DNA from 2 places in the Calorimonas adulescens genome. Region 1 is predicted to be linked to the other one. Evidence: predicted binding sites of a transcription regulator. Region 1 holds the regulator's gene; the other holds the start of a gene.

What was found. Region 1 encodes HrcA, which represses chaperone genes, less so after heat shock. Its sites were predicted from a motif close to ATTAGCACTCANNNNNNNTGAGTGCTAAT; they were not measured.
Region 2: groES (co-chaperone GroES) is a predicted target of HrcA. The motif match lies at 2,314-2,342, and genes of this name have one in related genera.

Annotation. Positions count from the first base shown of each region.
Region 1 is NZ_VTPS01000010.1:36,583-40,804, reverse strand. It holds gene dnaK (molecular chaperone DnaK) at 1-1,454, opposite strand, end outside; gene grpE (nucleotide exchange factor GrpE) at 1,473-2,024, opposite strand; gene hrcA (heat-inducible transcriptional repressor HrcA) at 2,036-3,067, opposite strand; gene hemW (radical SAM family heme chaperone HemW) at 3,204-4,222, opposite strand, start outside.
Region 2 is NZ_VTPS01000002.1:117,020-121,241, reverse strand. It holds gene FWJ32_RS02320 (DNA glycosylase) at 1-170, shown strand, start outside; gene FWJ32_RS02315 (DUF554 domain-containing protein) at 170-841, shown strand; gene FWJ32_RS02310 (hypothetical protein) at 974-1,117, shown strand; gene FWJ32_RS02305 (hypothetical protein) at 1,327-1,533, shown strand; gene FWJ32_RS02300 (hypothetical protein) at 1,602-1,943, shown strand; gene FWJ32_RS02295 (hypothetical protein) at 1,933-2,112, shown strand; gene groES (co-chaperone GroES) at 2,366-2,650, shown strand; gene groL (chaperonin GroEL) at 2,667-4,222, shown strand, end outside.

The sequences.
Region 1 (4,222 bases):
CTCTTAATTTCTTCTTCCGTCAAATTGGTTGTAGAGGTGATTGTAATGTGTTGTTCTTTACCTGTTCCCAAATCCTTAGCCGAAACATGCACTATACCATTGGCATCTATATCAAATGTAACCTCTATCTGCGGTACACCCCTTGGAGCAGGTGGAATGCCATCAAGCACAAACCTGCCGAGAGTCTTATTGTCCCTTGCCATAGCCCTTTCGCCCTGTAGCACATGTATCTCAACACTGGTCTGGCCATCAGCAGCAGTGGTGAATATTTGGCTTTTCTTCGTTGGTATTGTGGTATTTCTTTCAATAATCTTAGTAAATACACCACCTAAAGTTTCAATACCAAGGGATAGAGGTGTAACGTCAAGAAGAACTATATCCTTAACTTCGCCAGACAATACTGCCCCCTGGATTGCTGCACCTATAGCAACACATTCGTCAGGATTTATACCTTTTGAGGGCTCCTTGCCCATAATTCTCTTTACGGTTTCCTGAACATAAGGTATACGGGTAGAACCACCAACAAGAAGAACTCTGTCAATCTGAACAGGTGTAAGTCCAGCATCATTTAAAGCCTGTCTTACCGGTCCCTCTGTAGATTCAACAAGGTCAGATATAAGCTGTTCAAACTTTGCCCTTGTAAGTGTCCTTGTAAGATGTTTTGGCCCATTGGCATCTGCACTTATAAATGGCAGATTTATTTCAGTTGTGGTAAGCGTAGAAAGCTCAATTTTGGCCTTTTCAGCAGCCTCCTTCAATCTCTGAAGTGCCATTTTATCGTTCTTAAGGTCTATCCCTGTCTCTGCTTTAAATTCCTGAACAAGCCAATCCATTATCCTTTGGTCAAAATCATCACCGCCAAGGTGATTATTACCACTGGTAGCCAGGACCTCAAAAACACCCTCTCCAATTTCAAGAATGGAAACATCAAAGGTACCGCCACCAAGGTCATAAACCATTATCTTATGAGTACCCTCTTTATCAAGCCCATACGCCAAAGATGCTGCTGTAGGCTCATTGATTATTCTCAATACTTCAAGTCCAGCTATTCTTCCAGCGTCTTTTGTAGCCTGTCTTTGGCTATCATTAAAATAGGCTGGTACAGTTATAACAGCCTGGGTTATTTTTTCACCTAAATATGCTTCTGCATCCCTTTTAAGCTTCATTAATATATATGCTGATATCTGCTGTGGCGTATACTCCTTATTATCAATTTTTACTTTATAATCTGAACCCATATGCCTTTTTATGGACATGACCGTGCGCTCGGGATTCACTATGGCCTGCCTTCGTGCAACCTGGCCCACAAGTATCTCACCTTCTTTGGTGAATGCCACCACTGAAGGTGTAGTCCTTGCACCCTCAGCATTTGGAATGACAACTGGCTGGCCTCCTTCCATAACCGCCATACAAGAAAAAGTTGTACCCAGATCAATGCCAATTACTTTTCCCATAATTATATAACCTCCTTTTTATTTAGCTACTTTCACCAAACTAGGTCTGATTACCTTGTCCTTCAGTGTGTATCCTTTTAATAATACCTCCACGACCGTATTACTCTTATGTTCATCATCTTCCACCTGTGCTATAGCGTGGTGAAGATATGGATTAAACTCCTCTCCTAAGGCCTGTATTTCCTTAACATCATACTTTTCCAGGACCTTATATAACTGATTTAGAACAATCCTCATCCCATCATAGTAATCCTTGAATGTCTCATTATCCTTAAAAGATTCAATTGCCCTTTCCATATTGTCAATTATTGGTAATAAATCAATAATAAGCTTCTCATTGGAATAACGCTGTATGTCTTCCCTTTCTCTTTCCACGCGTTTTTTATAGTTATCATAGTCAGCCATCGCTCTTTTTAGCATGTTTTCATATTCATCTAATTGTTTCTTTAAGCCTTCATTTTCTTTCTTTAAGTTGTTGAGTTCACCTACAATACCAGCCATCTCTTCATTATTCTGTTCTTTAGTGTTGTTATCATTCTGGGTTACTTCAGCATTTATTTCATTTTCCACCTTATATCACCTCATTCACCATATAAATAGTCCGTTAATATCCGGTTAAGTCTAACCCCCACCTCGTCCATTATATTTATTACCTTGTCGTAATTCATCCTTTTTGGGCCTATTATACTTATAGCACCTGCATTTTTCCCTTTTATGTTATAAGTAACTGTAATAATACTACAATCCTTAACCTCATCAAATTTGTTCTCACTGCCAATTGTTATACTGATATCGTCGTTTACATACGGCATAAGCATCTCAACAATCATCTTTGTGTCTTCAAAGAATGATAGAATAGTCTTGACTCTATCAATATCCCTATATTCGGGAAATTTAAAGAAATTTGTTGTTCCTTCTAACAGGATCTCGGTTTCAACATCTGAAATCAATGAATTTTTGATAACATCTACAAGCCAACCCACATCAATGGGTAAATTTATAGATCGCCTAATTTCTTCTACTGTTTTTTCATCGATTTTATCTAAGCTTTGACCTTTGAGCAAACGGTTAAAATGTAAATTCAAAGTATCAATCATTTTTGAACTGATGACATTACTAAACTTTACAATAGTACTTTTGATCGCCCCCGAGTCAGTTACAAGGACAACAACCGCCGAATAATCATTAAATTGTAAAAATTCAACCTGTTTTATTGTGCGTTCTACAGTGTACGGTGTAAGAGCTATAGAAGTGTATTCAGTAACATCAGATATTATTTTCAGTACCTCTTTAAGCAGTTTTTCTATTCCACCATTATTTAAACTCCGCAAATATAAAATACCTTCTCCTGTACGGTTTTTGTGTCTGTTTGTAAGTATTTCATTCACATAGGCCCTATAACCTCTATCTGATGGTATCCTGCCAGCCGATGTGTGTGGCTGCTCAAGATATCCCATTTCTTCGAGGTCAGACATCTCATTTCGGATAGTTGCCGGACTTATCCCGAGGTTGTAATTTTTGGCCAGTGTCCTTGACCCTACAGGTTCCGCAGTGGTGATATAGTCTTCTATGATGGCCTCCAGTATTTTCTTTTTTCTGCCTGTAAGAATCATAAACATCACCCCTGTTAGCACTCCTTATCATTGAGTGCTAATTTACGACTATAAGATTATCACTATATCCTTAAATTGTCAATAGTAATTTGATGTTACTTATGTCATCGGCTCTTAAAGCTGTTTATAGATGTTATCAATTCATAAACTCCATAAATACCTGATTGGATAGGTCTATACCTTTTTTTGTCAAATATACCCTATCATCCTGAAGTTCTATCAAACCAAATTTCAATAACTTAGCTATTCTATTGTCATAGGCATTATACAATGATACACCAAATCTATCTTCAAATTCTTTTAATTTAATTCCATTTATAAGCCTGAGACCCATAAACATAAATTCCGCCATTTCATTCCTTTTATCAATATATTCCCTTTGTGTAAACGCATTATCGTTATTTCTGATAAACTCTATATACTTTTCGGGAATCAGTTCATTAGCAAACCGATAGTCTTTATAATAAGTATGGGCACCCGCACCCAATCCTATATACGGCTTATCACACCAATAAATTATGTTGTGTCTGCACTCATACCCCTTTTTAGCAAAGTTGGAAATTTCATAATGAAGATATCCATTACTCTCTAACATTTGTACAGCTTTCCAGTACATCTCTCTTTCTGTGTCTTCATCGGGTAGTGAAAGTCTATTGTCTTTATACATTTTGTAGTATGGGGTACCCTCCTCTATCATAAGTCCGTAACAGGATATATGTTCTGGCTGTAAAGATACTACTTCTTCTAAAGTTTTAATCCAACCATACAAGGCCTGGCCAGGAATTCCAAACATCAGGTCAACATTTATGTTATCAAAACCAAGTTTTTTAGCCTCATTAAAATTTTCCATAAAATCACAAACATCATGTATTCTTCCCAATATCTTAAGAAGTCTGTCATCCATGGACTGCACCCCGAAACTCAAACGGTTCACCCCTAAATCCCTCAAAAGGCTAAGCTTATCTCTATCCACAGTCCCGGGGTTTGCTTCTACCGTAAACTCTACATTGTCCCTTATACCAAACTTATCTCGCAAACCGCCAATCAATTTTAGAAGTTGCTTTGAGGATAAGACTGTAGGAGTGCCTCCACCTATAAATACTGTCTCTATATTGCCGTTTTCATTGGGATACAGGTCTGCCTCCTTTAAAACAG
Region 2 (4,222 bases), on a different contig from region 1:
TTCCTGTAGATGTATGGGTAAACAGGGTTATGACAGAGATATATATACATCAAAAGATCAGCTTTAAAAAAATAGGTGAGTATGCCAGGGAAAGATTTAAAGAACTGGCCGGATTTGCGCAGTTGTATCTTTTTTACTATTATAGAAACAGAAAAGGGGGGGGTATTTGATGCTGGGTGTGTTGATTAATTCTTTTGCTGTAGCTGCAGGAAGTATAGCTGGACTTTTTTTAAAGACAGGGATACCCGAAAGGGTGCGTGATACTGTGATGAAGGGCATTGGGCTTGTTACTGCAATGTTAGGCATGTCTTTTGCTTTAAAATCTACTAATTCAATCGTTATGATTTTGAGCATAGCACTGGGTGGCGTACTGGGTGAGATAATTGATATAGATGGATTTTTAAACAATATAGGCCAGAGATTTGAACAAAAATTGAAACATTATGGCAGCGTATCAGAGGGTTTTGTAACAGCTACACTTATATTTTGCGTTGGTGCTATGGCTATAGTAGGTTCTATACAGAGCGGCCTTAGTGGTGATAATACTATACTTATTACCAAATCCGGTCTTGATGGTATTACATCAATTATATTGAGTTCTACCTTTGGTGCAGGTGTACTCCTGTCTTCAATATCTGTTTTAATTTATCAGGGAACTATTGTACTGCTGTCCAGTCTCTTGAGTTCATTTGTAAATGATGTACTGATAAATGAAATGACAGCGGTTGGTGGACTGCTTATCTTTGGAATTTCACTGAATATACTGGGAATAACAAAGATAAAGGTGGCCAATTTACTGCCGGCCATATTTGTACCTGTGGTATATTTTCTTATTTTTTAATACAGGCAAACCTACATGGCCTTACTTTTACGCTGGCATACCTCAAAAGGGTGTGCTTTTTTATTTTGCCTGTAACCAATGGAACCAGTCAATCATATGATGGTAGCAGGAACGTTGAAAGGAGTTGATGTTATGCCATTTCTAGAGTTTGTAGAGGCTGAGGATATCCTTCTGCTGTTTTTGATATTTCTGCTGTTTGGAGAGACGTTAGATAAGAACATCCTCTGCCTTTTAATTTTGATACTGCTTATAAAGTCCAATGACGAATTATATTAACAAAAACTACTGCAACTACATATTATGTAGTAGAAAAGGAGAAAACACAATGAAACCACAAAAAGTAACCCCGCAAGACCAGCTATTGCTCCTGTTTCTATACGGGATGTATAAAGATGAATTTGATGACCCAAGACAATTAGTTATTCTCCTTTTCCTATTAATATTCTAACCCTTATTAATCTTCAATATCTGAAAGGAGGATTATTATGGCAGATGTTAAGGGCGGAGGAGCTTTTGGGCTCTCCAGGGAAGACTTACTCTTAATATTGTTCCTTGTCTGGTTATTTTCACCAGGGATTGGCCTCTTTAGCAAGAGTGACACCAGTGCAAGCGGAGGACTATTCGGCAGTGGCAATTGGAATCAGCTGTTAGTTATCCTTCTCTTTCTTCTCCTCTCCGGAGGCTGCATATAAAGAATGGGGCCCCTATGGGCCCTTACATAACTATGTGCGACTATCAACTAAAAAGGGAGGTGCTGATTTTGCCAGATAACGAAAAAAACACAGAGGGTTCTGAAAACCAGAACGTGTTACCCAATAATTTAAATCTTAAAGATTTGATGGAAAGTATCCAAAAGATGTTAGAGGATCCTGAAAAACAGCGGCTTTTAGTTACCATGAAAAAGATAATGGATGCTACGACCAATGAAAACAATGACCCAAGGGTTAATCTTTTAAATGCCATAAAGCCGTTCCTAAAGCCGAAGAGACAGAAAACTGTAGATACATTTAAACAATATTATACATACATGAGTGTATTAAAAGCACAGGATGAGTTGAACAAATTCAATAATCAGCAAGGTGGTGTAGAGAATGGATTATAACATATATAAGAACTATGGCGCTGATGAGAAGCTAAATGATGACATAAGTGACGAGGCATTGGGGGAAAATGGTTTGGCAGATATTTCTAAAACAGATACCCGGTCTCTTGATTTCTATGGGATTTTTATCTTATTACTTATGGTAATACTGATAAGAAAAATATTTTAAGGATGATTGACATCCTTTTTTTGTTTTTATTGATATTGTAGAGAAGATGGCCATAGTTTCTTTATAATAATAGATAAATTGAATTTTATAAGAAAAAAATAGTAATCCTGTGATATATGGAGTAATATGGATATAAGTTTGTTATACTGACCATAATGATGTTTGATATCCAATCCTTCATTTTTTATTATATATAATGTGATTAGCACTCAACATTAATGAGTGCTAACAATATACTGGAGGAGGGATAAATATGAATATCAAACCACTGGGTGATAGGGTTGTAGTAAAGCCTATAGAGGCAGAAGAGGTTACGAAAAGTGGTATAGTTCTTCCTGGCACCGCAAAAGAAAAACCGCAGCAGGGTGAGGTAATGGCTGTCGGAAGCGGTGAGTACATTGATGGGAAAAAGGTAGATCTGGAGGTAAAAGTAGGAGATAAGGTTATTTATTCTAAATATGCAGGGACTGAGGTTAAACTCGACGATCAAGAATACCTAATTTTAAGACAGAATGACATACTGGCAATTATAGAATAAAGAGGAGGGATCAAGGATGGCTGCTAAAGAGATTTTATATGGTGAAGAGGCCCGTAAGGCTCTGGAGAGAGGTGTAAATAAGGTAGCGGACACCGTAAAGGTTACACTGGGCCCAAGAGGACGTAATGTGGTTTTGGATAAAAAGTATGGTGCACCTACAATTACAAATGATGGTGTTACGATTGCAAGAGAGATAGAGCTGGAGGATCCCTTTGAAAATCAGGGTGCTCAGCTTGTAAAAGAGGTTGCCAGCAAGACCAACGATGTAGCAGGTGATGGTACAACAACAGCGACAGTACTGGCTCAGGCCATGGTCCGTGAGGGACTAAAGAATGTAGCTGCGGGTGCAAACCCAATGATTTTAAGAAGAGGTATTGCTAAAGCTGTAGACGCCGTGGTTGAGGAACTGAAAAAGATTTCAAAGACTATAGAGAGTAAGGAATCAATTGCACAGGTTGCTTCTATTTCTGCTGCTGATGATGAAATAGGGCAGCTTATAGCCGATGCAATGGATAAAGTTGGGAAAGATGGTGTTATTACAGTAGAAGAGTCAAAGTCCCTTAAGACCAACCTTGAGGTCGTTGAAGGTATGCAGTTCGACAGGGGTTACATATCCCCATACATGGTGACAGACACGGAAAAGATGGAAGCCACATTAGATGAACCGCTCATTTTAATTACTGACAAGAAGTTATCCAATGTGCAGGAGATTTTACCACTGCTTGAGAAGGTTGTACAGCAGGGTAAGAAACTCCTGATTATTGCTGACGATGTTGAAGGTGAGGCGTTAGCCACACTGGTTGTGAACAAACTCAGGGGTACATTTACATGTGTTGCTGTCAAGGCTCCTGGCTTTGGCGACAGAAGAAAAGAAATGCTTCAGGACATAGCCATACTTACTGGTGGCCAGGTTATATCCGAAGAGTTGGGTTATGACCTTAAAACGGCCGACATAAGTCTGCTTGGCAGGGCAAGACAGGTTAAGGTTGACAAAGAGAACACCACAATAGTAGACGGTTATGGCAGTAAAGAGCAGATAAAGAACAGGATTCAGCAGATTAAGGTCCAAATAGAAGAAACTACTTCTGATTATGATAGAGAGAAACTTCAGGAGAGGCTTGCTAAGCTGTCAGGCGGCGTTGCCGTGATTCAAGCAGGTGCTGCTACTGAGACAGAACTAAAAGAAAGAAAACACCGCATTGAAGATGCATTATCAGCTACAAGGGCTGCTGTAGAAGAGGGTATAGTACCTGGAGGCGGCGTTGCATTGGTAAACTGTGTATCTGCGGTGGATGAAATAATGGGTAAGCTGGATGGCGACGAAAAAACAGGTGCAATGATTGTTAAGAGGGCACTTGAGGAACCCTTAAGACAGATTGCCTTTAATGCAGGTGTTGAGGGCTCTGTTATAGTTGAAAAGATTAAGAATAGTCAGCCTGGGTATGGATATGATGCGTACAAGGAAGAGTTCACTGATATGATAGCTGCGGGTATTATTGACCCGACCAAGGTTACACGTTCTGCTCTACAGAATGCTGCAAGTATTGCATCAATGATACTTACAACTGAGGC